4 regions of the Rhodococcus sp. B7740 genome follow, and region 2 is predicted to be linked to each of the others. Evidence: predicted binding sites of a transcription regulator. Region 2 holds the regulator's gene; each other region holds the start of a gene.
What was found. Region 2 encodes LexA, which represses DNA repair genes until DNA is damaged. Its sites were predicted from a motif close to CGAACANNTGTTCG; they were not measured.
Positions count from the first base shown of each region.

Region 1: the regulator LexA is predicted to act here: its motif matches at 1,824-1,837, upstream of NY08_RS18525 (HNH endonuclease signature motif containing protein).
Region 3: the regulator LexA is predicted to act here: its motif matches at 3,041-3,054, upstream of NY08_RS24420 (HNH endonuclease signature motif containing protein).
Region 4: the regulator LexA is predicted to act here: its motif matches at 3,443-3,456, upstream of NY08_RS20695 (DUF222 domain-containing protein).

Region 1 covers NZ_CP010797.1:3,983,075-3,990,474, forward strand. The annotation lists gene NY08_RS25915 (hypothetical protein) at 1-312, shown strand, start outside; gene NY08_RS18525 (HNH endonuclease signature motif containing protein) at 388-1,809, opposite strand; gene NY08_RS18530 (DinB family protein) at 2,179-2,754, opposite strand; gene NY08_RS18535 (CPBP family intramembrane glutamic endopeptidase) at 2,778-3,521, opposite strand; gene NY08_RS18540 (YhgE/Pip domain-containing protein) at 3,541-4,812, opposite strand; gene msrA (peptide-methionine (S)-S-oxide reductase MsrA) at 4,947-5,459, opposite strand; gene NY08_RS18550 (NADP-dependent oxidoreductase) at 5,517-6,548, opposite strand; gene NY08_RS18555 (Cof-type HAD-IIB family hydrolase) at 6,609-7,400, shown strand, end outside.
Region 2 covers NZ_CP010797.1:1,349,558-1,356,957, reverse strand. The annotation lists gene ptsP (phosphoenolpyruvate--protein phosphotransferase) at 1-142, shown strand, start outside; gene NY08_RS06180 (uracil-xanthine permease family protein) at 165-1,436, shown strand; gene NY08_RS06175 (acyl-CoA dehydrogenase family protein) at 1,589-2,731, shown strand; gene lexA (transcriptional repressor LexA) at 2,809-3,492, opposite strand; gene NY08_RS06165 (hypothetical protein) at 3,877-4,287, shown strand; gene nrdR (transcriptional regulator NrdR) at 4,388-4,852, shown strand; gene hrpA (ATP-dependent RNA helicase HrpA) at 4,865-7,400, opposite strand, start outside.
Region 3 covers NZ_CP010797.1:5,204,042-5,211,441, reverse strand. The annotation lists gene NY08_RS24430 (alkaline phosphatase D family protein) at 1-1,000, opposite strand, end outside; gene NY08_RS24425 (cryptochrome/photolyase family protein) at 1,128-2,600, shown strand; gene NY08_RS24420 (HNH endonuclease signature motif containing protein) at 3,069-4,454, shown strand; gene NY08_RS24415 (iron-siderophore ABC transporter substrate-binding protein) at 4,763-5,818, opposite strand; gene NY08_RS24410 (SDR family NAD(P)-dependent oxidoreductase) at 5,922-6,746, shown strand; gene NY08_RS24405 (SRPBCC family protein) at 6,743-7,237, shown strand; gene NY08_RS24400 (mycothiol transferase) at 7,241-7,400, opposite strand, start outside.
Region 4 covers NZ_CP010797.1:4,451,148-4,458,547, forward strand. The annotation lists gene NY08_RS20670 (aldo/keto reductase) at 1-678, shown strand, start outside; gene NY08_RS20675 (3-oxoacid CoA-transferase subunit B) at 747-1,388, opposite strand; gene NY08_RS20680 (CoA transferase subunit A) at 1,385-2,146, opposite strand; gene NY08_RS20685 (IclR family transcriptional regulator) at 2,290-3,072, shown strand; gene NY08_RS20690 (hypothetical protein) at 3,069-3,341, opposite strand; gene NY08_RS20695 (DUF222 domain-containing protein) at 3,482-5,131, shown strand; gene NY08_RS20700 (HNH endonuclease) at 5,128-5,808, shown strand; partial or broken gene NY08_RS20705 (NADH:flavin oxidoreductase) at 5,842-6,987, opposite strand; gene NY08_RS20710 (sulfurtransferase) at 7,053-7,400, shown strand, end outside.

The sequences.
Region 1 (7,400 bases), 2.6 Mb from region 2:
GGTGCACCGGGTGGACCAGCTGAAGGTGGCCCGGGTGAGGGTGGCCCGGGCAAGGGTGGACCGGCTCCTCTGTGCGCCCCGGCTGACGATGCGACGCCGCCTGCTCCGGCTGACGGTGCGACGCCGCCTGCCCCGGCTGACGGTGCGACGCCGCCTGCCCCGGCTGACGGTGCGACGCCGCCTGCTCCGGCCGACGGTGCGACGCCTCCTGCTCCGCCCACTCCGGGTGCTGAGGGCGACGGCATGACACCGCCTGCTCCGGCCGATGGCGCGACTCCGCCCGCACCGCCGGCAGCTCCCTCGGGTTCCTGAATCAATCTCTTCCAGCCCCGCACCGTGTTCTCGGTGCGGGGCTGGGGTCGTCTGTGGGCTTGTGTGGTGCGCGGGTCAGGCGATGTGGGGGCCTGCTCGGGCGTGGGATGGTCGGGGTTGTCGGTACGGGTCGACGGTTGCCGGTGGGATGAACCAGGGGTGGTTGTCGGTGCCGATGAAGACTTCCCAGTCGGAGTGGTGGAGGAGTCGGTGGTGGAATCCGCACAGTAGGACGAGGTTGTTCATGTCTGTGGGTCCGCCGTCGCCCCAGTGCCGGATGTGGTGTCCTTCGGTCCAGGCGGCGGGTTTTCCGCAGCCGGGGAAAGCGCAACCGTGATCGCGGGCGATGAGGGCTTTGCGTTGTTTGGCGGTGACGGTGCGTGCGGTGCGGGCGAGGTTGATCGGGGAGCCGTTCTCGTCCATGACGATCGCAGTGAGGACGCAATCGCAGGCGAGTTGGAGGGAGGTGTTGCGGGAGAGTGGTCCCATCCAGGGGAGCCACCCGACGGTGGTGCCGTCGCCGAACAGGTCCCTGTATGTGCCGCGATCCGTTGCACGGCGGTCACTGCCACTGCCACTGCCGTTGTCCGGCTCGGTTGGTGCGTCGTCGATGATGGGGCTACCGGTGTTGATGTCGACCGGATCGCCTGCTTCTGTGTCGGATTCGGCTGCAGCGCGCGTGGTTTCGTCGTCGGCGATGTCGTCTGGGTCGGCATTGTCGCGGAGGTCGGTGAGATCGCGCAGGGTGATGTGCAGGTTCAGGTGCGGGCGTTCACCGCCTTCGATGGGTCGATCACTCGAGGCAAGGTACTGGTCGAGGATGTGTCCGAAGGCGTCGGCTCTGCGCCGGGCTGGGCTGCGATCGTCTCCGGTTTTGGGTGTCTCGGCGCCGTCGGCGGCGGGTCGTGGTTCGGTCAACGGTGAGAGTGCGGTGAGCAGCTTCTCGCCGGTGATCGCATCGAAGTCTCCTCTGAGTACCAGCCGCCCGTTCAAGGTCTTGGAGGCGAAGAATTCGTTGCGGTCGGTGTCGTCGGCGGGTGGTGTCTTTCCGCCGTAGGTGTCGTGGAGTTTGGTGATCGCTTCCCGGATGCGGCCTGTGCGTGCTTCGGGTCCGGTGGCAGCGGTGATCATCGCTTTCCGGGCTATGTCCTGGCCTGCTGGGGGGAGGTTCTTGGGTGGGGTTTCGGCGAAGGTAAGGATCAAGGCGGCGTGGTCGACGGTGATGCTGCCGGTGTTCACGGCGTCGGCGATGTCGGGGAAGTTCTTCAGTCCGCGGGCGAGGGCGACGATCTTGGTGGCCTTGGACGGTGAGAGCAGGGTGGTGGATGTCAGCCAGCCGGCGGGGCCGGGGAAACCGAGCTTCTCCCGGCTCACGCGGGTGTCGATCTCGGCGACGAGGGCGATGCGGCGGGCCTCCAACAACTGAATCTGGTGGGAGACCGCGGCGGCGTCGGCGAGGAGTTCACTCTCGCTCAGTTGCCAGATCGCTGCGGTCATGGGAGCAAGTGTATCGAACGCGCGTTCGACTGGCAACCATAGTGCAACCGAAAACTATTGTCCTGCTTAACTATTCGCTATCCAGAACCTGTCGGTGGGGTGTGGTATCGGACCGCCACGCCGTCGTACGCGTGCGATCTGCCGCCCTTGCGGCTTACCCGTACGCCCTCGGGCAGTCGATCACCGACGCCTGAGGCGTCGAACGGTCCGCACCAGATGTAGAACTCTGCCGCATCACGCACTACCCATCTATAGACGGGGAACCGTCGGCAGAAGATGTCCGCGTCGATTCCTCTGTACGACTGGAATCCGCGGGTGCGTATCTCGAACGAACTGGTACTTCAGTCCGTCATATCTTCGGATGAACTATCAATCAGCTTCTCTGGCAACACGTTCCAGTTCATCTCGGTAGGCGGCCCACCATGCTGCGTCGCCGTCGGTCATGTTTTCGTTCCCCAGTCGCAACCCGACGGAATCGTCGATGAGCTCGCGCACGATGTCTGCATGCCCGGCATGTCGATTCGTTTCGATGCACACATGCACCAGAACACGGTGCAACGTGACTTCCTGCTTCTCGGCGGGCCAGTGCAGTACGCGTCCGACGGTGTCGAGGTCGTTCGATTCGATGGTCTTGTCGGCGTGAAGCCAGGCCTCGCGATACAGGTCGACGATGAACTCGGAGGGTTCATCGGCGGCGGCCCACATATCGGAGTTCGCTTGCGCGACAGCTGATTTCTCCAGTTCGGTGAATCGGGCCGGGAATTCGCGGCCGAAGGTGAGGCCGAAATAGCCGTACTCGACGATCGCCAGGTGCTTGATCAAGCCCAGGAGATTCGTCCCAGTCGGCGTCATCGGCCGTCGTTTCTGGTACTCGGTGAGACCGTCGAGCTTCCACAGCATGTTCTCGCGGGCGATCCGCAGGTACTGGTGCAGCTCGTCTTTCATGCTGGTCGGCTCGCCCACGCTCGTCAGCTCACCGACGCGTGCCAGACCAGAGCGGCAGCCAGCGCGCCGAGTCCGTTCAACGACCAGTGCAGGGCGATAGGGGCGATCAAACTTCCGCTACGGCTGCGCAGCCACGTGAACACCACACCCGCCGCCGCAGTGGCCACCACGGCCAGCGCTATACCGACTATCTGCCCGAACAGCCCGCCGCCGAGAAACCCGCTCAGCCCCACGTTGCCCGCCGTCAGCCCGAGCGACGACGCGATGTGCCACAGACCGAACAGTAGAGATCCTGCAGCGAACACGCCGCGAGCTCCGTAGATGCGTCCCAACGTGCCGTGCAGAACCCCGCGGAATGCGAGTTCCTCCGGGATGACGGTCTGCAGCGGAATGACGATCATCGACGCGACGATGGCGGCGGATACGGTTGCGTATCGGTCGGCCATGAAGAACGGCCGAGTCAGCGGCAGCAACGCACCGATCGCGACGACGGTGAGGACGATCCCGACGGCTCCGAGTGCGTACAAAGATCCGGTCTTCCACTGCTTGGGAGACAGTCCCAGTTCGGCCCACCCCAGACCGCGACGGTTCGCCAGGACGACCAGCAGGACAGCGGCGATCGGAACCGTCGCGATACTGGCCCACACCGTGGTGAAGTGCGCGATGAGGTTGGTGCCCACGAGTACGAGGACGACGATGGCGACGTCGAGGTAAGCGTGGAAGGCGCGTCGTGGCGCCACGCTCCCGGCCGTGTTCACAGCAAGCATTGGAGCGAGTGTACTGGCGTCAGCTGAGAGCGCCCGGTGAATCGAGGCTTCGGTCGAGGCCTTTGCGGTCGTAGATGCGGGTGAACACCACGCCGAACACGAGCCCGATGAGCAGTCCGAGCGACGTCATCCCCACCGAGTGCAGCAGGCCTGCGTCGAGTGAGGCGTTGAAGTACAGGATCGAGCGGGTGCCGAGGAAGATCTGATGCATCGGCTCGAACTGCGCGAGCCAGGTGAAGAGCCGCGGGCTGGCTTCGAGGGGAATGGTGCCACCCGAGGAGGGCAACGCCAGGATGATGAACACGATCAGATTGATCAGCAGTCCTGCCGTGCCGAACGCGGACATCACCGCCAATGCCGTGATGCCGACCGCGGTGATCGCGAACGCGCCGTACATCCACAGGGTCCAGGCGTGGGTGATCGGCATACCGAGCAGATGACTGATCAGCAGATACAGGGCAGACACCAGCATGGCCAGTACGACCATGACGAGCCACTTCACGAGCAGCGTCCGGAAGCGGTTGATCAGGGTCGGTCCGCGATGGATGTACTTGGGACCGATCTCTGTGGGCGTGAATCCGAGTAGGCCGTCGACGAGTGCGCTGACGATGGTCGCACCGGTGAAGCCCGCCAGGACGAGCAAGAGCGCGTAGTAGAAGGCGGACAGGCCACCGCCGGTGCCGTCGGGCAGAGGATCGTATTGCGCAACGATCACATCGATCGGCTGCGCGAGGGTGAGAGCACTTGCACCGGCGAGCTGAGTCTCGCCGAGCTGTTGGCGTACCTGTTCGGTGATCTGCTGTCCCACAGTTTCATTGACCGACTCGAACGCCGGTGTTGCGACACCGGTCACGAGTGACATTCCGAAACTGCCCGCACGTGGGTTGGTGTAGACCGTGATGATCGGCTTCTCGACGTCCCCGGGAATCACGCTCGCCTGAGCGAGGATTCCCATTCGCTTGGTGAAATCGCTGGGAATGACGATGGAACCGTAGGCCTCGGCCGTCGACAGCAGCGATTGTGCCTGCGCCGGTCCGACTTCCCTGAAATCGACCTTCTCCGGATCGACGTTCTGCAGCAGACCCTCGACGATGTCGTTGCCTATGTTGCGTTGCTCGCCCGCGAGGGTGTCGCCCTCGTCCTGGTTGACGATCGCGATGGGTAGGTCGTGCAGATTGCCCCTGGGGTCGAGCACGCCGCCTAGATACAGCGCGGCGAGAAACGACATCAGGGTCGAGACCACCAGGATGGGCGCGAGCCAGAAACGCGGCGAACGAAGGACGTCGGCCATCGACCGAGGGGTTCTGTCGGAGGTCACCGCATCAGTGTCGCAAGTTCGGCTCCCGTGTGCGCGGTAGTTCGACTCTTGCTACGAGACCGGGATGGAGCCTGCGGAACGACCGCAGGCCCCCAGCCGCTGGACCGTCAGGCGTCGGCCCGACGCGGCAACTTCCACTCCGGGCGGACCCAGTGGCAGGTGTAACCCTCGGGGTACTTCTGCAGGTAGTCCTGGTGCTCGGGCTCGGCTTCCCAGAAATCTCCGGCCGCGGTCACCTCGGTGACGACCTTGCCCGGCCACAGTCCCGACGCGTCGACGTCGGCAATGGTGTCCTCAGCGACGCGCTTCTGCTCGTCGGTGAGGTAGAAGATGGCCGAGCGGTAGCTGGCACCGATGTCGTTGCCCTGACGGTTCTTGGTGGTGGGGTCGTGGATCTGGAAGAAGAACTCGAGCAGATCGCGGTACGTCGTCTGGGTGGGGTCGTAGACGACCTCCAGTCCCTCGGCGTGGTTGCCGTGATTGCGGTAGGTCGCGTTGGGGACCTCGCCGCCGGTGTAGCCGACGCGGGTGGAGATCACGCCCGGGAGCTTGCGGACGAGCTCTTCGGCTCCCCAGAAGCATCCTCCGGCGAGAATGGCGGTTTCGGTGGCTGCAGACATCGTTGCTCTCCTAGCTCTTTATCGATCGATACGTGGGGTTCAACGAACGAGGCGTCCTCATAATTCCGAATCGTGGGTGCGTTCTCCGACCTCGAGGACCAGTTTGCCGGTGTTGGCTCCGTCGAACAGCAGGTTCAGTGTCGATCCGAAGGCGGGGACGCCGCCGATCTCGATCTGCTCCCGCGCCGTCATCTTGCCGCTGGTGAGCAGTTCGGACAGTGCGTCGATGCCCTCCTGGTAGCGATCGAGGTAGTCGAAGATGATGAAGCCCGTCATCGACGCCCGATTGATCAACAGGGACAGGTAGTGCGCCGGGCCGGTTTGCGGATCGGTGGCGTTGTAGCCGGAGATGGCTCCGCACAACACCACTCGCGCTCCCTTGCGCAGCCGTGAGAGGGCCGCGTCGAGGATCTCACCGCCGACGTTGTCGAAATACACGTCGATGCCCTCGGGTGCAGCCGCCTTCAGGCCCTTGTACACCGACTCGTTCTTGTAGTCGATCGCTGCGTCGAAACCCAGTTCCTCGGTGAGCCACGCGCACTTCTCGGGACCACCCGCAATGCCGATCACAGTGGCTCCCTTGGCTTTTGCGATCTGGCCCGCGATGCTGCCCACGGCGCCCGCGGCTCCGGAGATCACCACGGTGTCGCCCTCGGTGAGCTTGCCGACGTCCATCAGGCCGAAGTACGCCGTCAGTCCCGGGAAGCCGAGCGCTCCGAGCCACGTGGGTGCCGGTGCGATGGATTCGTCGACCTTCTGCACCCCCGTGCCGTCCGACAGTGCGTGCTCGGTGACGCCGAACGAGCCCGAAACGATCTCTCCGACAGCATAATCGGGGTGGTGGGATTCCAGCACCCGTCCCACGGCGTGCGCCCGCATCACCTCGCCGATCCCGACGGGCGGTACGTACGAGCGCGCATCGTTGAGCCAGCCCCGCATCGCCGGGTCGAGAGAGACGTAGTCGACGGTGACGACGAACTCGCCGTCGCCCGGCGTGGGAATCGGTTCCTCGGTGAGGTTCCACGTCGACTCGTCGGGACGTCCCACCGGGCGCTGAGCCAATCGGATCTGACGGTTCACAGATGTCATCTACCGTTCCTTCCACGTCGAAGACAGGTCACCTCGACACTAGGGCAGAATGACGTCACGATGACCAACGCGCCGAACACCACCCGCCTCGCCCCCCGTCTCGTCGCCAGCGACGTCGACGGCACTCTGCTCGACCAGCACGAGCGTGTCACCGAACGCACCAGGCGTGCCGTGTCGGCCGTCGTCGCCGACGGCGTGCCGTTCGTGCTGTCCACCGGCCGCCCGCCGCGGTGGATCCACCCCGTCGTCGATCAGTTGGGATACGCGCCGATGTCGGTGTGCGCCAACGGAGCGGTCATCTACGACGCCGCCAACGATCGCGTGCTCAGCGCCGAGACGCTCTCGGTGCAGACACTGCAGTGGTTGGCCGACGTCGCCTATCGCGCACTGCCGGGCTGCGGGCTGGCCGCGGAGCGGGTGGGCCGGACGGCACACGACTCGGCCACCCCGCAGTTCGTCAGCTCCCCGGGCTACGAGCACGCCTGGCTGAACCCGGACAACGTCGAGATGACCGAGGACGATGTGGTCGACGTTCCGGCCGTCAAGCTGCTGATTCGTCTTTCCGGCTCCACCAGCGGACACATGGCAGACATCCTGTCCCCGCTGATCTCCGGTCGCGCCGACCTGACGTTCTCCACCGACAACGGACTGATCGAGCTCTCGGCACCGGGAATCACCAAGGCGTCGGGTCTGGCCAAGGTCGCCGAGACCCTGTCGGTGGACGTGAAGGACATCGTGGCCTTCGGCGACATGCCCAACGACGTCCCGATGTTGACGATGGTGGGACTGGGTGTCGCGATGGGTAACGCGCATCCGGCTGCCGTCGCGGCGGCGAACGAGGTGACCGTCACC
Region 2 (7,400 bases):
CGCTGCATCGGCTGCCGTCGCGCACGTGGGTTCGAAACTGGCGACGGTCACGCTCGATCAGTGCAAGGAAGCGGCCGCCGCAGCCCTGAAAACGGACAGCACCGCCGCCGCGCGCGAGGCAGTGAGCGCGATCCTCGGCTGATCCAATAGTGTTGCCTTCCATCATGAGAACTCTGGGTTGGACGCTGCACGGAAACGGAAAGACCGTCGAGGCCGGGGCGGTGGTCTCACCCGACGAACGATTGACGTGGCCACGCACCATCGGTATCGGAATGCAGCACGTCGTCGCGATGTTCGGTGCGACACTGCTGGTTCCGACGATCACCGGATTTCCGGTATCGACGACGCTGCTGTTCTCGGGCATAGGAACGGCACTGTTCCTCGTCATCACTGGAGGGCGCGTTCCCAGCTACCTGGGTTCGTCCTTCGCTTTCCTGGCTCCGCTCGGTGCCACCCAAGCGAACGGACCCGCCGCCCAACTCGGAGCGGTCCTGTGTGTCGGCCTCGTACTGGCCGCCGTCGGCTTCGTGGTGAAGTTCGCGGGCCAACGGGTACTCGACGCGGCCATGCCGCCCGTCGTGACCGGTGCCGTCGTCGTGCTCATCGGGCTGAACTTGGCACCGGCCGCCACCACGTCGTTCGAGGCACAGCCGCTGATCGCAGCCGTCACCCTGATCGCGATTCTGCTGGCGACGGCGCTCGGACCCGGCTTGATCGGGCGACTCGGAATTCTGCTCGGTGTCGTCGTGGGTTGGGTGTTCGCCGCCGTCACCGGGGGCATCGCGCAACCACGCCTCGACGCACTGAGCGCGGCGAGCTGGATCGGTCTGCCCGAGTTTCGCGGTCCGTCCTTCGAGCTGTCGGTGATCCTCGTGGCGCTGCCGGTGGTGATCGTCCTCGTCGCCGAGAACGTGGGACACGTCAAAGCCGTCGCCGCGATGACCGGCAAGAACCTCGACGACGTGGCCGGTGACGCATTGATCGCCGACGGGCTGGCGACCACACTCGCCGGAGCAGGCGGCGGTTCGGGAACCACCACCTACGCGGAGAACATCGGTGTCATGGCTGCCACCCGCGTGTACTCGACCGCGGCGTATTGGGTCGCATCGATCACGGCGATGGTGCTCGCGTTCTCGCCCAAGTTCGGTGCGCTGATCTTCACCGTCCCCGACGGAGTCATCGGCGGCGCAACTCTGGTGCTGTACGGCCTGATCGGGCTTCTCGGCGTACGCATCTGGACCGACGCGAAGGTCGACTTCACCGACCCGGTCAATCTCATCGTCGTTGCGGCGGCGCTGGTCGCCGGAATCGGTGACCTGACACTGTCCGTCGGATCGGTCGAACTCGGCGGTATCGCCTGGGGTTCGGTGGGCATCCTGCTGGGGTACCCGATCGTCTCGGCGCTCGCCAGGAGTGCAGGCACCCGAGGTCGTTAGCGGGGTCGGTCACGGATCGCGCGCGTTTTGGTCATCGACCACCCCGACGCCGCGGACGTAGTGTTTCCCTGTGACGTCAGTCGTACCGGCGATCGAGATTCGTAGAGATTTCGCGTGGTCGCTGCCGGTATGCACCGAACAAGGAGACATTCGTGGAACGCACACTTTTCGAGCCCGAGCACGAGCTGTTCCGGGAGTCGTACCGGAAATTTCTCGATCAGCACGTAGCGCCGAACCACGCGAAGTGGGAAGAGCAGAACATCGTCGATCGCGACGTCTGGGTCGAGGCCGGTAAGCAGGGCTTCCTCGGAACGGCAGCGCCCGAGGAATTCGGCGGCGGCGGAGTCAAGGACTTCCGCTACAACGCCATCGTCACCGAGGAAACCACCCGTGGCGGATACAGCGGTATCGGTTTCACCCTGCACAACGACGTCGTCGCGCCGTACCTGATCGATCTCGCGAACGACGAGCAGAAGGCGCGCTGGCTTCCCGGATTCTGCTCCGGCGAACTGATCACCGCGATCGCGATGACCGAGCCGGGAACCGGAAGCGACCTGCAGGGCATCAAGACCAAGGCGGTACGTGACGGCGACGACTGGGTGCTCAACGGCTCGAAGACGTTCATCACCAACGGAATCAACGCCGATCTGGTGATCGTCGTGGCCTGCACCGACCCCGAGAAGGGCGCACAGGGCTTCAGTCTGCTGGTCGTCGAACGTGACATGCCCGGATTCGAACGCGGCCGCAACCTCGACAAGATCGGCATGAAGGCCCAGGACACCGCCGAACTCAGCTTCACCGACGTTCGTGTGCCCGCCGCCAACCTGCTCGGCGACGAGGGCATGGGCTTCATCTACCTGATGCAGAACTTGCCGCAGGAGCGACTCTCGATCGCTGTCGTCGCCGCCGCGGCAATGGAATCGGCACTGGACATGACGATCCAGTACTGCCGCGACCGCAAGGCCTTCGGAAAGTCGATCGGCAAGTTCCAGAACACGCGCTTCGTGTTGGCGGAACTGGCCACCGAAACCACCGCCACCCGCATCATGGTGGACAAGTTCATCGAGCTGCTCAACGCAGACAAGTTGACTGTGCAAGAAGCCGCCATGGCGAAGTGGTGGACCACCGAGAATCAGGTCAAACTGATCGACCGGTGCCTGCAGCTGCACGGCGGCTACGGCTACATGAAGGAATACCCGATCGCCAAGGCGTACATGGATTCCCGTGTACAGACCATCTACGGCGGCACCACCGAGATCATGAAGGAGATCATCGGCCGCGGATTGAATCTGTGATCCGCTGATCCGAGACACGCGAAGGGCCGCAGCACTCCTGTGCTGCGGCCCTTCGCGTGTCACCTCGGTGACGATCCCTACAGCTTGCGCATCACGGTGACGACCTTGCCGAGGATCGCGGCGTTGTTGCCCGGGATCGGCTCGAACAGCGGGTTGTGCGGCAGCAGCCACACCTCGCCCTTGGACCGCTTGAACGTCTTGACGGTGGCCTCGCCGTCGATCATCGCAGCGACGATGTCGCCGTTGTCGGCCACGGACTGCTGACGAACCACCACCCAGTCACCGTCGCAGATGGCCGCATCGATCATCGATTCACCGACCACCTTGAGCAGGAACAGCGAACCCTGTCCGACCAGCTCGCGGGGGAGCGGGAAGACGTCCTCGACGGCTTCCTCGGCCAGAATCGGACCGCCTGCAGCGATCCGGCCCAGTACCGGCACGAACGTCGGGGTAGGCAGCCGATCCTGCTCCTCGGACGCCTGCGATCCGTCGACCGCGGCGGCTGCCTGATCGGCCTGCACCTCGTCGAGACCGCGGACGTCGACCGCGCGGGGCCGGTTGGCGTCGCGCCGGAGGAAACCCTTGCGTTCGAGCGTACGGAGCTGGTGAGCGACGGAGGAGGTCGATGTCAGGCCGACCGCGTCACCGATCTCTCGAATGCTCGGCGGGTAACCGCGCTCGGTCACCGAAGCTCGAATGACCTCGAGTACCTTCCGTTGCCGCTCGGTCAGACCCGCGCTGATGTCGGTGCCGACTTCCATGGCCTTGGATGTCGGTTCCGCGGCAGGCTTACCCGCTGCGGCCTTCGGTGCGGTGGCCCTGGCTCCGGTCGCCTTGGAACCGGTGGTCGTGGAAAGCGTGGTCGACCTCGTCGAGGTCTCGTCCTTCATGCTGTCGGCCTCCTGCTGGTGTCCTGGATCCGGTCTGCGTGGTAGGTCTGCGCGGACTGGAGTTGATGGTGTCGACTCGTGTGGCGTGTGGTTTCTGACACGAATCTAGCGTGTATCAGCTGTTGAATCAAACATCTGTTCGACTCGTGTCGCGTTTTCTGCAGACTTTGTCGGAGGCTCGTGATAGAACTTCGAACAAGCGTCCATCGAACGCCTGATCGAACAATCGATCCAACGAGCGAAGTCGAGGTTCCGATGACCATCATCACCGATCGCCCCACCGCCACCGGTGTCCGCGCCCGATCCACTGCCGTCGAGCGCCGCCGCCGGGCGCGTCCCGTTCTGCAGAGTCCCATCGGAACGCACGGTGTCACGGGAACCCGTACACAGAATTCACCGTGCCTCCCGGTCCTCGATCCGTCGTGGACCGACGTCACCGATCGCGAGCAGGCCGATCGCGAGTTCGACGCGACCTCGGCGCACTTCGCCGGCCAGCCGGTTCGGATGCGTTCGATCGTGCTGACGGTGTTGGCGGTCCTGGTGGTGGCGGGCGGGCTGATCGGCATCGCGAACCTGCGGGCCGTCGCCCCCGATGCCGGCGCGCAACCGGCGGGTGTGGTCGAGGTGCACGACGGAGCTGTCGTCGAGTACACGCCCGGCAGATGACCACCGGCACCGTCGGGTTCGAGGAGACTGAGTATCCTCGACAGACTGCCCCGATGTGCGTGCTCGTCGTCGGAGCATCGGCTACGACGGAGGATCCCTCATGCATTGCCCGTTCTGCAGGCATCCCGACTCACGCGTGGTCGACTCGCGTGAGATGGACGAGGGGCAAGCAATCCGGCGTCGTCGCTCCTGCCCGGAGTGCGGTCGCCGATTCACCACCGTCGAGGCCGCAGTGCTGGCCGTCGTGAAACGCAGTGGTGTCACCGAGCCGTTCAGCCGAGAGAAGGTCGTCAAGGGAGTCCGTCGCGCCTGCCAGGGCAGAGATGTCGACAACGACGCGCTGAACCTACTGGCACAACAGGTCGAGGACGCCATCCGTGCAGCGGGATCCGCGGAGATCCCCAGCAACGAAGTGGGCTTGGCCATCCTCGGTCCACTCCGCGACCTGGACGAAGTGGCCTACCTGCGCTTCGCTTCCGTCTACCGCTCGTTCAGCTCGGCAGAAGACTTCGAGAAGGAAATCCACGAACTGCGCAAGCACCGCGAGTCCGCAGACATCGACTGACAGGCCCGCCCATCAGCGACGCTGGTCCGAGATCGCCTTCTCGATGCGCTTCTCCGACACCGGGTACGCCGTGCGAATGCCCTGCGCGAACAGTCCGACGCGCAACTCCTCGATCATCCAGAATAGTTCCTGAACCCCGGAACTGTTCTTTCTGCTCTCCGGCAGCGAATCCAACAGTCGCCCGTACGAGGCGTACACCCGATCGAGCACGTCCATCGCAGCCGCGTCCCGGCCTGCACTGCTCGGCAGCGTCGTCAACCGCTTGGTCGCCGCGGCGAGGTAGCGCGGCAGGTCTGCGAGTCTGCGAGAGCCGAATTCGGTGACGAACCCTCGAAAGATCAAGCCGTCGAACTGTTCCCGAACATCGTCCGCCGGCTCGCCCGAGGAGGACTGAAGTTGCGCGGACAGCGCCAGGGCGGCGGTCAACACCGGGCGAACCAACGCCAGTATCGCAGCGGTGCGCTGCGGAACCTCGGCGTTGACGAGTGCCCTCAGTTTCTCGAAGGCATCCGGATCCCGGACCGGTCCTCCGTGCGCATCCATGGCCTCTTCGACCGCAAGTACTCGGCACTCCTCGAGGAGTGCGTCGACTCCACCGTACGGATTCTGGCCCAGTGCAAGACGTTCCGCGGTCGGTAGGCCGGCCAGCAATGCCTTGGTGCCCTTCGGAGCCGTCGACAGAAGCAAAGTTCTGGTTCCCGAGCGCATTGCCGCCCGCGCCTCGGCGGGGGTGCTGAGGACCCGCACCGCGACGCCGGGTCCTTCCGGAACCAGCGCCGGATAGCCGGTGACCTTCTGTCCACCGACCTGCCGAGTCACCGTCGGCTCCAACCGACCGAGCGTGCCGGAGGTCCAGGCCAGAGAGGGTGCGCGCTCCGCGTCGCCGACCGCGCTCGCCACCTGACGGCCGACCTCACCCGACAGGCTCGTCCGAAGAGCAGTCAGATCCTTGTTGCTGCCCAGCACCTTTCCGGACGGGTCGACGGCCGCGAACGTCATCTTCAGATGCTCGGGCAACGCGGCGGGGTCGAAATCCTTCGCCGTGATGTCGCACCGGGCAGCCCGGGACAACTCACGGGCCAGCGCCGTCACCAGAGTTTCCGCGCGCGGCTTCATGGCCGCCAACGCCGCGGCCGCGAAGTCGGGAGCCGGAACCACGTTGCGCCGCAGTGCCTTCGGCAGCGTCTTTATCAATGCGGTGACCAGCTCGCCGCGCATTCCCGGGACCAGCCAGTCGAATCCCACCGGCTGTACCTGAGCGAGCAGCGCGATCGGAATGCGCGCGGTGACTCCGTCGGCCGCGGTGCCCGGCTCGAACTGATACGTCAGTGGGAACTGGATCTCGCCCTGTCGCCATGCGTCGGGATACGCGCCGGTCAGTACCGAGGCCGCGTCGGAGTTGACGACGGTGGCGGTGGTGAAGTCGAGTAGGTGCGGGTCCTGTCTGCGTGCCTTCTTCCACCAGGTGTCGAAGTGTCGCGCCGACACCGCCTCCGGGGCGATACGTGCGTCGTAGAAGTCGAAGAGAGCGTCGTCGTCGACCACGATGTCTCGTCGCCGAGCGCGATGTTCTAGTTCACCGACGTCGTCGAGCAGCGCCCGGTTCTTGTGGAAGAACGCGTGCTGGGTCTTCCATTCACCCTCCACCAGCGCATGTCTGATGAACAGCTCTCGAGACGCCTCGGCGTCGATGCGGTGATAGTTCACCGGACGTTGCGTCACCAACGGAATGCCGTAGAGCGTCACCCGTTCGTAGGCCATCGCCGATTCCCGTTTGATGGACCAGTGCGGCTCCGAGTACGTCCGCTTGACCAGGTGCGGCGCCAACCGCTCGGCCCACTCGGGCTCGATGCGCGCAGCCATCCGGCCCCACAGGCGTCCGGTCTCGACCAATTCGGCGGCCATGACCCAGCGCGGGGGCTTCTTGAACAGACCCGACCCGGGGAAGATCGCGAAGTGAGCCCCACGCGCGCCGAGGAACTCACGCTTGTCACCCTCCCGGAGCCCGATGTGCGAGAGCAGTCCGGACAGCAGCGACTGATGCAGCGCGGTCTCGGTGGAGTCGGCGTCGGGAACCGTCCACCCGAGGCCACGGGTGATCTGACGTAGCTGACCGTGCAAATCCTGCCACTCGCGAATACGTAGGTAGTGCAGGAACTCGGTGCGGCACATACGGCGGAACTGGTTGGAGGACAACTCGTTCCGCTGTTCGCGCAAATAGGTCCACAGCTTCACGTACGCGAGGAAGTCGGAGTTCTCCACCGCGAAGCGCGCATGCTTCTCGTCCGCCGCCTGCTGATGCTCTGCCGGCCGCTCCCGAACGTCCTGGATCGACAGCGCGGCAACGACCACCAACGCATCGCGGAGAGATCCGTTGCCGTTGGCCTCGACCAGCATTCGCGCCATCCGTGGATCGACCGGAAGCGCCGAGAGTTCCCGGCCGATGGGGGTGAGCTCCGCGGTGCCGTCCTTGGTGGCAGGCTTCAGTGCCCCGAGCTCTTCGAGCAGTCCGATTCCGTCTCGGATGCTCCGCGGATCGGGTGGTTCG
Region 3 (7,400 bases), 1.5 Mb from region 2:
TGGGCGAATCGACCTCGGGCCCGTTGAACGGCAACACCTGCTGCAAACGGTAGGTGCGCAGATCCAGCATCGATAGTTCCAGCAGGTTGCCGAACCGGAGCCTGCGGTAGAGATGGCGGTTGGTCGCGGTGCCCGCGGCGCGTACCGGCATCCACTCGTAGTACGCCTGCTCGGAGTTGGCCTTGCGAGTGGACCAATCGCCCTCGGTGCCCGGGGTGTGATTCTGCGCGCCGGTGTCGTAGGCATCGTTGGCGGATTCGTGGTCGTCCCACGTGCAGATCCATGGCACACCGACATGCGCCGCCTGCAGATCGGGATCCGACTTGTACTGACCGTGGCGCTGACGGTAATCGGCGAGCGTGACGATCTCGTGGGTGGGCGAATGCTGCCGGATCACCCCGTCGCGGCCCGGGAACCCGCCCGTCTCGTACTCGTAGATGTAGTCGCCGAGATGGACGATGGCATCGAGGTCTCCCCTGGCGGCCAGATGCCGGTACGCACCGAAGTACCCCGACTCCCAGTTCGAGCACGAGACGACGCCGAAGCGCATCGCGTCGATGTCGGCGTCGTTGCGCGGAGCGGTGTGCGTGGTCCCGACGGCCGATACCGCGTCGCTCGTCCGGAAGTCGTAGAAGTACGTCGTGTCGGCAGCGAGGCCGTCGACGTCGACCTTGACGGTGTGGTCGGCGTCGGGGCCGGTTGCGACGGTTCCGGAGGAGACCACGTCACTCATGTCCGCGCTGCGGGCGATCCGCCACGTCACCGATACCTGAGGTCCGACGCCGGAGCCAGGGGTGGCGTCGGGCGTGGGAGTGACGCGGGTCCAGAGGACGATCGCGTCGGGCAACGGATCTCCCGATGCGACCCCGTGCAGGAAGCCGCGGTCGCTGCCCTGTGCGTGTGCGGTCGCAGGCAGTGTCGTGGCGACTCCGGCCACCGCGACGGCCACCGACGACGAGCGAAGAAACGTCCTTCTGGAAAGCGCAGACTCAGCGTGCATCGGGTCAGTCCATGCGATGGATGGTCGGTGGTCAAGTAAGGCGCGCCTGGGTCGGCGACAGTGTTCATCCTCCGGCCATGTGTCGGACGCGGGTTTGCCGCACAGGCGGCGGGAGAACACTGGGGTCATGGACGCTCTGTGGTTGTTCGGTGATCAGCTCGGCCCGCACTTTCACTCGGTGGACGAGCATGCCGAGCGGGACGTGCTGATGATCGAGTCCCTGCGCGTGTTCCGGCGTCGGCGTTACCACCGACAGAAGCTGCATCTCGTGCTGTCGGGTATGCGTCATCTGGCGGACGAGCTGGGTGACCGGATGACCTACCTCCAGACCGAGACGTATCGGGAAGGCTTGGCCGAGTACGGCAAGCCCGTGGTGGTGTTCGAGCCCACCTCGCACGCGGCGGAGAAGTTCGTCGCCGCGTTGCACGAGGAAGGCCTGGTCTCGGAGATTCTCCCGACGCCGATGTTCGCACTCCCCCGTGCCGAGTTCGCCGACTGGGCGGCCGAACGCGGCACCTTCCGGATGGAAACGTTCTACCGCGAGCAGCGCAAGAGATTCGATGTGCTGATGGACGGTGCCGACCCGGTCTCGGGCAAGTGGAACCTCGACGCCGAAAACCAGTCGCCACCGCCGAAGGGGCGTCTGACCCTGGGCGTGGAGGAACCGTGGTGGCCGACCGAGGATGCCATCGACGAGCAGGTGCGCGCCGACCTCGACGAGTGGGACCTCGACACCGTCGGAGTGGACGGACCCCGAGTATTCGCGGTGACCGCGGCCGAGGCGTCGGACGCGTTGGCGCACTTCGTGAATTACCGCTTGGACGACTTCGGCAAGTACGAGGACGCGGTGATGGCCGACGACTGGACGATGTCTCACTCACTGCTCTCGGTCCCACTGAACCTCGGCCTGCTGCAACCGCTGGACGTGGCGCATGCCGCCGAGGACGCCCACCGCGACGGCACTCCGCTGGCGAGCGTGGAGGGTTTCGTTCGACAGATCCTCGGCTGGCGCGAATACGTGTGGCACCTGTACTGGCATCTGGGGCCGGAGTACCTCGAGCGCAACAAGCTCGAAGCGCATGAGCCACTGCCGAATTGGCTGCTCGAGTTGGACGGCGACGCTGTGGTCGCGAAATGCCTGTCGTCGACGGTGGACGGCGTGCGCGACCGCGGCTGGGTGCACCACATCCCCCGACTGATGATCCTGGGAAACTTTGCGCTGCAACATGCTTGGGATCCGCGAGCGCTGACCGACTGGTTCGCAACGGCTTTCGTCGACGGATTCGCCTGGGTGATGCCAGTGAACGTGATCGGCATGAGTCAACACGCGGACGGCGGCGTGATCGCCACCAAGCCCTACGCCTCGGGCGGGGCATACCTGAACCGCATGACCGATTACTGCAAGCCGTGCGAATTCAACCCGAAGAAGCGACTGGGCGACGATGCGTGCCCCTTCACCGCCGGCTACTGGGCCTTCGTGCACCGGCACCGCGAGATGTTGGCACTCAATCACCGCACCGCGCGACAGGTGTCGTCGATGAACCGATTGAGCGACCTGGAGCAGGTATTGGAACAAGAACGACAGCGCGAGGTGTACTGACACGTTGGATCCTTGAACCGCAAATCTTCGATTCGCTCAGTAAGCTCGGCGAAACCGAGTGCAGTCGGATCCTGTCGAGTGTCTCGTTGGTATCAACCACGCAACGCCCACTGCGCCGGCTGCGACGCAGAGATCGGAACCGGCCGCCTTCAAGGTTCCTGCCGCAGCCGCCCAGCCGACCCAGCCCATCGCACCCAATCGTCGCTGCGCAATGACACTGCCGCAGAACTCGGCGTCTCGCCCAAACCCGCGTGCGGACGACCTTCAGGATCGGCGGTCCAGAGGAACGCACCAAAGTTCGGGTGTGCACTTTTCGCCCACAATGGCCGAGACATGCGATCTTCGGGTGCCGACGGCCCCTTACCACGACGCACCGACAGGTTCAGGATCGCGAATAGTTAAGCAGGACAGTAGTTTTCGATTGCACTATGGTTGCCAGTCGAACGCGCGTTCGATACACTTGCTCCCATGACCGCAGCGATCTGGCAACTGAGCGAGGCAGAACTCCTCGCCGAGTCTGCTGTGGTCTCCCACCAGATCCAACTGCTCGAAGCCCGCCGGATCGCTCTCGTCGCCGAGATCGACACCCGCGTCTCCCGGGAGAAACTCGGCTTCCCCGGACCCGCAGGCTGGCTCACCTCCACCACCCTGCTCTCACCGTCCAAGGCCACCAAGATCGTCGCCCTCGCCCGCGGACTGAAGAACTTCCCCGACATCGCCGACGCCGTGAACACCGGCAGCATCACCGTCGACCACGCCGCCTTGATCCTTACCTTCGCCGAAACCCCACCCAAGAACCTCCCCCCAGCAGGCCAGGACATAGCCCGGAAAGCGATGATCACCGCTGCCACCGGACCCGAAGCACGCACAGGCCGCATCCGGGAAGCGATCACCAAACTCCACGACACCTACGGCGGAAAGACACCACCCGCCGACGACACCGACCGCAACGAATTCTTCGCCTCCAAGACCTTGAACGGGCGGCTGGTACTCAGAGGAGACTTCGATGCGATCACCGGCGAGAAGCTGCTCACCGCACTCTCCCCGCTGACCGAACCACGACCCGCCGCCGACGGCACCCAAGACGATCGCAGCCCCGCGAGGCGCAGAGCCGACGCCTTCGGACACATCCTCGACCAGTACCTCGCCTCGAGTGATCGACCCATCGAAGGCGGTGAACGCCCGCACCTGAACCTGCACATCAGCCTGCGCGATCTCACCGACCTCCGCGACAGTGCCGACGCCGACGACATCGCAGACGACGAAACCACGCGCGCTGCAGCCGAATCCGACACCGGCGAAGTAGATCCGGTCGACATCAACACCGGACACTCCATCCACCCCGATGCGGAAGACGGGACGAATCCACCTTGTGCCGCAGATCGCGGCGCGTACCGGGACCTGTTCGGTGACGGCACCACCGTCGGGTGGCTGCCCTGGATGGGACCGCTCTCCCGCAACACCTCCCGGCAACTCGCCTGCGACTGCCTGCTCACCGCGATCGTCATGGACGAGAACGGTTCCCCGATCAACCTTGCTCGCACCGCACGCACCGTCACCGCCAAACAGAAGAAGGCGCTCATCGCCCGTGATCACACCTGCGCGTTCCCCGGCTGCGGCAAACCCGCCGCCTGGACAGAAGCGCATCACATCCGGCACTGGGCAGACGGTGGCCCCACCGACATGAACAACCTCGTCCTACTGTGCGGATTCCACCACCGACTCCTCCACCACTCCAACTGGGAAGTGTTCATCGGCGTCGACAACCACCCCTGGTTTATCCCACCGGCCACCGTCGACCCGTACCGACAACCCCGACCATCCCACGCCCGCGCAGGCCCCCACATCGCCTGAGCCTGCCCACACGAACCGCAGAAACAATCCAGCCCCGCACCGAGAACACGGTGCGGGGCTGGAAGAGACTGCTCGACAAACTGATTCGGGTGAAGCGCCAATGCCGTCACCGCAGTGATGCGGCACCACCTCGGGCACAGCCCGAACCTCCAGCGAAGGCCAGCATGGAGGGAGGGCGATAGAGAGCAGCCCGCGGACGCCATCTTCCGGGCTACGGCCGCCCATCTCTCGAACACGAGCTGCCAGATCGACCGTGGACTTCGGCGTTGTGCACGAGTCGCGTGGTTGCTCCGCTCCGCTCGATCAAGCTATGACGTGCCGGCGTCGAGCTTCGCGACAGCCTCGTCGATCATCGGCACGTAGCGCTCGAGTGCCCACGGCACCGTCAACGGATTGATGATGGACGACCCGGTGACGAAGGACTGATCCGTCGGCGCAACGACCGACCCGCGGGAAACAGCCGGAATCTGCTGGTACGCAGGCTGATTCTCGGTGTCGGTACGGTTCTGCGGATCCGAGTAGAACGTGAAGATCAGGTCGGAATCGTTCAGCAGATTCGCATTCTCCAAGCCGATGACCGACGAGTCGGTGCCCTCGGTCTCGTCGAGCGTGTTCACCACCGGGTCGACCTGCAACCCGAGACCGCGCACCATCGCGACGCGCTGCTCGTCGGCGAGGAACACTCCGAGCGTCCCGGGACCTGTGTTGTAGATGTACGAAAAGCTCACGTCCGAATACTCGGGGTGCTGGGCGGCGGCGTCGGCGAAGCGCGCCTTGATCTTGTCGATCTCCTCGGCTGCCTTCTGTTCCTCGCCCATGGCCTTGCCGATCACGGTGATCTGATCTTCCCAGGTGATCGTCCACGGCTGCTCCTCGTAGGCCACCACCGGAGCGAAGGCACTGAGCTTGTCGAACTGGTCCTGGGTGATGCCGGACCACGGAGCCAGAACGAGATCCGGCTCGAGGGCGGCAATGGCCTCGATGTTCAGTTCGGTTCCGCCGGTGAATTGTTCGGGAAGCTCGGCCCCCAGTTCGGTGACCGCGTCGTGTACCCACGGCAGGTAACCGGTGTCGTCGGCACCCCACGAATACTCCTCGACACCGACTGGGACGGTACCCAGCGCGATCGCCGTCTCGGCCGAGCCCTGACCGAGAGTCACGATGCGCTCCGGCTTCTCGGTGATGACCGCCTGCCCCAGTGCCGAATCGATGGTGACGGCCGCGAAATCACCGCCTCCCGACTGCTCGGGCCCGGCAGTGTCGGAGGACGAGCACGCACCGACCACCAGGGCCGACACAGCGAGTGCAGACAGCAGGGACACACGGCGGGCAGTCCGACGACCGGCCGACGAAGCAGAGAACATGGTTACCCTTTCGACAAGCAAAGAAGCGTTGAAGTAAGAGTAGGCTAACCTTCAATGAGGATTCAAATGCGCTGCGCAGCGCATATTCGCTACGGTGGGAGCCATGAGCCTTCCTCGTCCCGCCCCTGATCGGACAGCCGTCGTGACCGGAGCGTCCTCGGGAATCGGAGCCGCGATCGCCCGCGTGCTCGCATCCCGTGGCCATGGCGTCACCCTCGTCGCCCGGCGCGCCGACAAGCTCGAAGAGTTGGCACAGGAGATTCGGGCACGGGGAGTCCGAGCCGAAGTACTCGCAGCGGACCTCTCCGACCGCACGGCGCGAGCCGAATTGCTCGGCCGCATCACCGAACTCGGCCTGATCCCCGACATCTTGATCAACAACGCCGGCCTTTCCACACTCGGACCGGTCGCAGAATCCGACCCCGACGCCGAGATGCACATGATCGAGGTGGATGTCGTCGCTGTCGCAGACCTGTGCACCCGGTTCCTCCCCGGCATGATCGAACGAGGACGCGGCGCGCTGCTCAACGTGGCCTCGACCGCTGCGTTCCAGCCTCTGCCCGGACAGGCCGGATATGGTGCGTGCAAGGCGTTCGTACTCTCTTACACCCAGTCTCTGACCGGTGAACTGCGCGGAACCGGCGTGACCGCAACCGCACTGTGCCCCGGACCGGTCCAGACCGGGTTCGGCGAAGCCGCAGGCTTCGCGAAAGACGATGCAGAGAAGGCACTTCCGTCGATCATGTGGGTCTCTGCCGAGACGGTGGCCAGGACTGCCGTCGACGACATGACCAAGGGACGCATGGTGTCGATCCCCGGGCCCGCCAACCGCATCGGATCGATCTTCGCGCAGATCACCCCGCGAACACTGTTGGTCCCGATGCTCACTCGTGTCCATCCCGGCCTGAAGAAGGGTGCATCGTCGTGAAGCGCGAACTCACCGTTTCCGACAGCATCGTCGTTAATGCCGACGCCGATACGCTCTACGCCGCGATCAGCGACCCCACCGAGATGGGTCGGTGGAGCCCCGAGAACTCCGGCGCCACCGTCCACGAACCCCGCGAGAGTGCCTACGTGGGAATGGTTTTCGACGGAACCAACAAGCGTGGCCGAGCGAAATGGGTCACTCGCTGCACCGTCACGGCGGCCGACCCGGGGAAGACCTTCGAGTTCCGCGTCCATGCCATCGGCAAGAGCGCTCCGAAGATCAAGGGCGCGAACGCAACCTGGCGATACGACTTCGAGCCGGTCGAGGGCGGCACGAAAGTCACCGAGACCTGGACCGACGACCGGACGAAGTGGCCCGACGCGCTGGCCCTCGTGTTCGACAAGATCGTCACCAGCGGCAAGACGTTCCCGCAGTTCCAGCGTCGCAACATCCGTAAGACGCTGGAGAACCTGCAGAAGCTCTACGCCTGATTGCTAGGCCTGCCGGGTATACAGGCCGAGAACGTACGAGGCCTGCCCGGCATGCTGCAGGTCGTCGGAGACCACCGACACCAGCCGCGCACCCAAGGTGACCGGCGGATCCCAGTTCTCGTCGACGATCCGATCGAGATCGTCGGTCGAAACGCTGCTTACG
Region 4 (7,400 bases), 2.2 Mb from region 2:
GGCGAAGGCATTCGCAATTCCGGCCTCGACCGCGAGTCGGTCTTCGTCACCAGCAAGCTCAACAACGGCTTCCACAAGCCCGACGACGCGCGAACGGCATTCGACAAGACCCTCAGCGACCTCGGAACCGACTACGTGGACCTCTTTCTGATCCACTGGCCGCTCCCGACTCGCTACGACGGCGACTTCGTCTCCACCTGGAAGACGTTGGAGGAGTTCGTCGCCGACGGGCGCGCCCACAACATCGGCGTATCCAACTTCCAGCCCGCCCACCTCGACCGGTTGGCGGAGGAGACCGAGACGGTCCCCGCGGTGAACCAGATCGAGGTGCACCCGTACTTCGTCAACAACGACGTGTGGGCCTACGGCCGTGAGCACGCCATCCCCACCGAGGCGTGGTCGCCGATCGCTCAGGGCAACGTTCTCGGCGACCCCGAACTGAAGCGAATCGCCGACGCGACAGGCAAATCCGTCGCTCAGGTGGTGCTGCGCTGGCACATTCAGCGGGGCAACATCATCTTCCCGAAGTCGGTGACGCCGGAGCGTGTCAAGGCCAACTTCGAGATCTTCGACTTCGAGCTCAGCTCCGCCGACGTCGACGCCATCACGGCCCTGGACAAGGGTGAACAGGGCCGTAACGGCCCGAACCCGGACACCTTCGACATGATTCCGGACTAGATACCTCGAACTGTGGGCTCGAACGTTGTCGATACGTTCGAGCCCACAGTGGTATCACGACATCTGTGTCACGGGATCGTGAGTGCGGATCCCGTTGCGGCGGTGACCTCTTCGGAAGTGACACCGGGTGCGAGCTCGGCCAGTGCGAGGGTACCGTCGCCGACGACGTCGATGACGGCGAGGGTGGTGATGATGCGATTCACGACGCCCTGTCCGGTCAACGGCAGAGTGCAGGCGTCGAGGATCTTCGGGTTCCCGTCGCGGTCGGTGTGTTCCATGACGACGATGACGCGCCGGGCACCGTGCACGAGGTCCATCGCACCGCCCATGCCCTTGACCATCTTGCCGGGCACCATCCAGTTGGCGAGGTCGCCGGTGCGGGAGACCTGCATGCCGCCCAACACGGCGGTGTCGATGTGGCCACCGCGAATCATGCCGAAGCTCAACGACGAATCGAAGTACGCGGCACCGGGATTGACGGTGACCGTCTCCTTGCCCGCGTTGATGAGATTGGCGTCGACCTCGTCCTCGGTGGGGTACGGCCCGGTGCCGAGGATGCCGTTCTCCGAGTGCAGGGTGACCTTGACCGCGTCGGTGAGGTACCCCGGGATCAACGTCGGCAGTCCGATGCCGAGATTGACGTACTCCCCGTCGACCATTTCCGCTGCGGCGCGTTCGGCCATCTGGTCGCGTGTCCACCCTGTATTCATGCTCGAACTCCTGAACTGACGGTGCGCTTTTCGATGCGCCTGTCCTGTGGCCCGGTGTGCACGACACGTTGGACGAACACTCCGGGAAGATGTACGTGGGCCGGATCGATCTCGCCCGGCTCGACGAGATTCTCGACCTGCGCGATGGTGATCTTGCCTGCCATCGCGGCGAGGGGGTTGAAGTTCATCGCCGTCTTGTCGAACACGAGATTGCCTGCGGTGTCACCGATCTCGGCGTGCACCAGTGCGAAGTCGGCATTGATGGACTCCTCGAGAACGTAGCGCTTGTCGCCGAACACCCGAGTCTCCTTGGGCGGCGACGCGATCGAGACGGATCCGTCGGCGGCGTAGCGCCACGGCATTCCGCCGTCGGCGATGGGGCTGCCCACTCCGGCCGGAGTGAAGAACGCGGGAACACCGTTGCCGCCGGCGCGAAGTCGCTCGGCGAGCGTGCCCTGCGGGGTGAGCTCGACCTCCAGTTCGCCGGCGAGGTACTGGCGGGCGAACTCCTTGTTCTCACCGACATACGACGCGGTGACACGGCGAATGCGTCCGGCTGCCAGCAGGATTCCGAGCCCGTAGCCGTCGACGCCGCAGTTGTTGGAGAACACTTCGAGCTCGGTGGCGTCGGTGTTCGCGATGGCCTCGATGAGGGCGTCGGGGATGCCGCACAATCCGAAGCCACCGACCGCGATGGTCGCTCCTCGGCCGATGTCCGCGACCGCCTCGGCGGCGGACGCGTAGGTCTTTCCAGTCACTTGCAGCTCCTGATGTGTTCGTTGAGCAAACGTTGCACCCAGTGAACCTGAGCTGTGTATTTGGATCCGGCGAATGCTGGTTTTTGCTCGTTCGGTGAACGGATGCGGGCTCGGCGTCCACTGAGTGGACGTACTATGGGCGGGTGACCTCAGCGGAAGCCAACGCAAGTGTGATCGGCAAGATCTGTTCGTTGCTGCGCGCGGCGGGAAGCGAGGAGCCGTCGGGTGCCTCGACCACCGCGCTCGCTCGGGCGACCGGTATCGCGCGACCGACTGCACATCGCCTCTTGGCGTCTCTGGCCGACCAAGGGTTCATCGACCGCGACGCCGCCACCGGCCACTGGTCACTGGGCCCGGAGATCTACCTGCTCGGGTCGATGGCGGCATTGCGCTACGACATCACCGACCAGGCTCGAAAGATAGTGCAGGCGTTGGCTGCCGAGAGCGGAGAGAGTGCGTTCCTGTCGGTCCGGCGCGGAGCGGAGACCGTGTGCCTGCTTCGAGTGGAGGGGAGCTTTCCGCTGCGTTCGCACGTGTTGTACGAGGGGATTCGGCTTCCGCTCGGGGTGGCGTCCGCAGGTCTGGCCATTCTCGCTCACCTTCCCGATCGGGAGGTGGACGAGTACCTGGGTGGAGTCGACTTGGTTCCCGAGTGGGGAGAGACGCACTCGGACAACGCGATTCGACATCGCGTGGGACTCACCAGGACAACGGGGTTCGCCGTGAATCCTGGATTGCTGGTGGAGGGCAGCTGGGGTCTCGGTGCTGCCGTGTTCGACCGTGCCGGAGGTCCTGCGTGGGCGCTGAGCCTGACGGGTGTCGAGACGCGATTCCGTGATGATCGACGACGTGAGCTGGGCAAGCTGCTGCTCGACGCCGCCCACCGACTGACCGTGCAATTGGGGGAGCGTCCCAGCCCCGGCTAACTGTCCATCTCTTCGAGAATGTCCGCGGCGTCCTGACTGCCTGCGGTGGCCAACCGCTGCAACTCCTCGCGGTCGCCGCGTTCACCGGCGAGCTCGACGAGGATGTCGACGGCATCGCTGCTGCCCGCATCGGCGAGAGAGCGGAGTTCGTCGAGGTCGTTTCGAGAACCTGCGAGTTCGACCAACTGGTCGAGGGCGTCGTGATCGCCCTCGTGTGCCCGAGCTCGCAACTCGGCCATCTCGGACGCCGTGAAATCAGGCTCGCTCATGGGGTGGAGTGTAGAACGACGCGGCGAACAATGGCAGGTCAGTCGCCTGCTGTTCGGCTCCAGCATTTTTGTCGGTGGCCCGGGCTACTGTTCTTCTTGTTCGAACATGCGTTCTTGTTTCGGCTCACCGGGGGGGGAAGATGGGTGCTGTACCGACCGTGTCATTGGAGGCGTTGACTGCTGCTGCGCGTGCGGAGAATCGGCAGGCGGCCCGCAAGATCACCGCCTGTTACGAGGTCCATCGGAGCTGGATCACCCACGACATCGAGTGCAAGCATTACAGCCGGTACGGGCGCACCGAAATGGCCGTCGCGTTGGGGTGCTCGGCGACGGTCGCCGAATCGTATATCTCGGTCGGCGTCGCCCTGCACACCCGACTGCCCCTGTTACGGAAAGCATTCGAGGGCGGTGAGGTCGACCTTCCGCGGGTGCGGACGGTGTGCCGGATCCTCGACAACCTCTCCGACGACATCGTCACCTCCGTCGAAGCCGAGGTCGTCGAAGCAGCCCACCGGTTGTCACCGGGTCCGCTCGAGAAGGAGATCTGGGACATCCTGCTGCGGGTCGCCCCGGAAGAAGCAGCGGCACTACGCGAGTTCGCGAAGAGGTTCCGGACCGTCACCTACACCCCGGCCGGGGAACTGGCGCGGATCCGGGCGGAGTTGACCGCTCCGGAAGCTGCCGCTGCGTGGCAGTTGCTCGAGGAGATGGCCGACACCTTGTGCCCGAAAGATCCGCGCGGGAAGAAGGAACGCTTGTGCGATGCGTTCATGGCCCGCATGCACGGTGAATCGCGCTTGGCGTGCCTGTGCCGACGGGATGACTGCCCGAAGGCGGATGCGGTGTTGCCCGATCGGCGGGTGCCGTTGACGATGGTCACGGTCGATATAGCCACCCTGATCGGGTTGCTTGCGAACCCTGCGTATCTGGCCGGGCACGGTTCCATCGATCCTGATCTCGCTCGGGAGTTGGCGCGCAGCAGTCAGTGGCAGATCCTGCTCACCGAAGCAGTTACCCTCGCCGAGAAACTCGGACTGGCTGTGCAGAACCCGGAAACCGGGGAATGGGAACGAACACCGAAAACCCGAGCTCGGGAACAGGACTCAGGGTCGGCAGCGACAGCGGACACGGACGCAGACTCAGGGACGAACACTGCGTCGGGAAGACGCGCTACCGAGACCCACAGCCGCACCGACAGCAACCCGGAGCCCGAGACCGAGACCGAGTCGGAACCCGAGACCGATTCGGAACCTGAGACCGACTCGGAACCCGAGACCGAGGCCGAGTCCTGCTTGACCACAAGCACTTCCGATGATGTCGACTCCGATGCGACCACTGCCCCGGAGGCGGATCCGTCGGACGGATCCGCTGCGCGCGGTGAGCCTGACATCGAATCAACCACCCCAGCTGCACCGGTGTCGGCAGCTCAATCTGCATCCGACCCGGAACCGATTCCGGCAGTGGCTCCGACGCAGCGCAAGCGCCTGGGCCCATGCTCTCACCGGAGTCCGGCACTGCACCCGACCGAACCGAAACAGGCTCTGCTTCAGAGCGACCCGGGACGGTCCCGCCGACATCAGTACCACCACCGACAACGGGCCCCACGCCAGGAACAGTTATCTCGCCGGAACCGGGCACGGCGACGTCACCGACTTCGATGCACAATCAGACGGAGGATCCAGCGGGGGACACCTCTGCCCGTTCAGCTCCTTCCGAGACCGAGACCGAGACCGAGACCGAGACCGAGACCGGGGCAGGCGCGGACAGGCAACGGCGGACGCAATCGTTGACCTCCGCCGCAGCGCTGTTCTGTACCCATACTCCTGTCGGCCGGGGCACACGGCACAGCTCTGCCCTCGACCTGCCCTTCGCAATCCGGCCCAACAGCCGCACGATCCACACACCGGTAAGCCGCACACCCGGGGGCCTCTATCTCGGCAACGCCTCCCTCGCCGCCGCACTCGAAGCCGCCATCGCCGCCGACCCCACCCTCGGAAAGTCGGTACCCCGCGACCCCCTCACCGACCGGGCCCTGATCTACCGACCCGACGCCCTCACCGCCGCAGCGGTCCGGTTCCGCGACAAACACTGCCGCTTCCCCGGCTGCCACCGCCCCGCCGCCCGCTGCCAACTCGACCACGTGAACCCGTTCGACCACAGCAACCCCCTCGGCGGCGGCTGGACCACCGTGGGCAATCTGCAGTGCCTGTGCGAGTACCACCACTGCGTCAAGACCGCCGGCTACTGGAAAGCCGTCATGCTCCCCGGCGGAGCGATCCTGTGGACATCGACATCGAAGACCACCCGAATCACCCTGCCCGCCAACGGCACAGCCGTCCCCATCCTCGGAAACGACCTCAGACCACACATCCCCACCCAACCGGGAAACTCCGGCATCATCGCCTACCCCGACCCAACGGACAACCAACGGCCCGAGACAGACGACACGGCAGCACCGCCGTTCTAGGCGATGCTGCCGTGGATACCAGTGCCCGCTGGGTCAGATCAGGTGCTGAATGTGGTCGCGGGTGAATTCGATGCGCTCGTCTACGCGGCCGTCTCCGACCTTGTTCACCCACTCGGGGTCGGACAGCAGCGCACGTCCGACGGCCACCAGATCGAATTCGTTGTCCTGGAACTGACCGACCAGCGCGTCGAGTCCGGTGACACCGGATGCGGCGTCCTCCGACCATGCCGAGGTGAACACCGAGTCGAGGCCGACCGATCCGACAGTGATCGTCGGAACGCCGGTGAGCTTGCGGGTCCACCCGGCCAAGCCCAGCTTTCCGTCGTTGCCGTCCAGCTCCGGGAATGCCGGATCCCAGTGGCGACGGGTCGAGGCGTGCAGGATGTCCACTCCGGCGTCGACCAGGGGAGTCAGGACTCGTCCGAGTTCCTCGGGGTTCTGTGCGATCCTGGCGTCGAAGTGATTGCTCTTCCACTGCGAGAATCGGTACACGATGGCGAAGTCCTCGCCCACCGCGGCGCGGATCGCGGCGACGACCTGCGCCGGGAAGCGCGTCCGAGCTTCGAGGGAACCGCCGAACTCGTCGTCGCGTACGTTGGTTGTGGCCCAAAGGAATTCGTCGAGCAGATACCCGTGCGCGCCGTGCAGCTCCAGGCCGTCGAAACCGGTGTTCTTCGCGTTGACCGCGGCCTGTACCCACTGCGAGGTGAGTTCGTCGAGGTCGGTGTCGGTGAATGCTCGACCCACCGAAGAACCGTCGAGTGCAATCCCCGACGGGCTGACGGTAGTGACGTCCGGGAACAGGCGGGGTTCGGTGCCGCGCTCGACCCCGAGGTGTCACAGCTGCGGGATGATGGCGCTGCCCTCGGCGTGCACGGCGTCGACGACGCCCTTCCAGCCCTCGAGGCTGGCGTCACCGTAGATCCGCGGGACGCGGGTGTGAGGGCCGGCGGCGGGATCGGGAATGTAGGTGCCCTCGGTGATGATGAGGCTCGTGCCACCGGCAGCGCGTTTGCGGTAGTACTCGGCCACATCGGGACCGGGGACGCCGTCTGGGGAAAAAGCGCGCGTCATCGGGGCCATGGCGAAGCGGTTGCGCAGCTTCAGCGATTTGACCTCGAACGGCTCGAAAAGCCCGGCGGTGGACAGATGCTGTGTGGTGGATGCAGTTTCGGTCACGCCTGCGGGCAACCTGCATCGACACCGAGCTATTCCCGACGCGAGGCTGTTAGCGTCGAAGCCTTATGAGCCCTTCGCCGCTGATCTCTGCCGCCGAACTGCACGACCTCTTCGAGATGGGGCGCGGCCCGGTCGTCCTCGACGTCCGCTTCACGCTCCTCACCGGCAGCGACCGAGCCGGATACGAAGCCGGCCACATCCCGAGCGCGCAATTCGTGGACCTCGACGCGGAGCTGGCGGCTCCGCCCGACAGTCGCGGACGCCACCCGTTGCCCGACGCCGAGACGTTCGTCGCAGCGATGCGCGGTGCCGGGATCGACGACGACTCCTCCGTGGTGGTCTACGACGCAGGCCCAGCAACGGCCGCGGCGCGCGCGTGGTGGCTGCTGCGCTACTTCGGGCACCGCGACGTT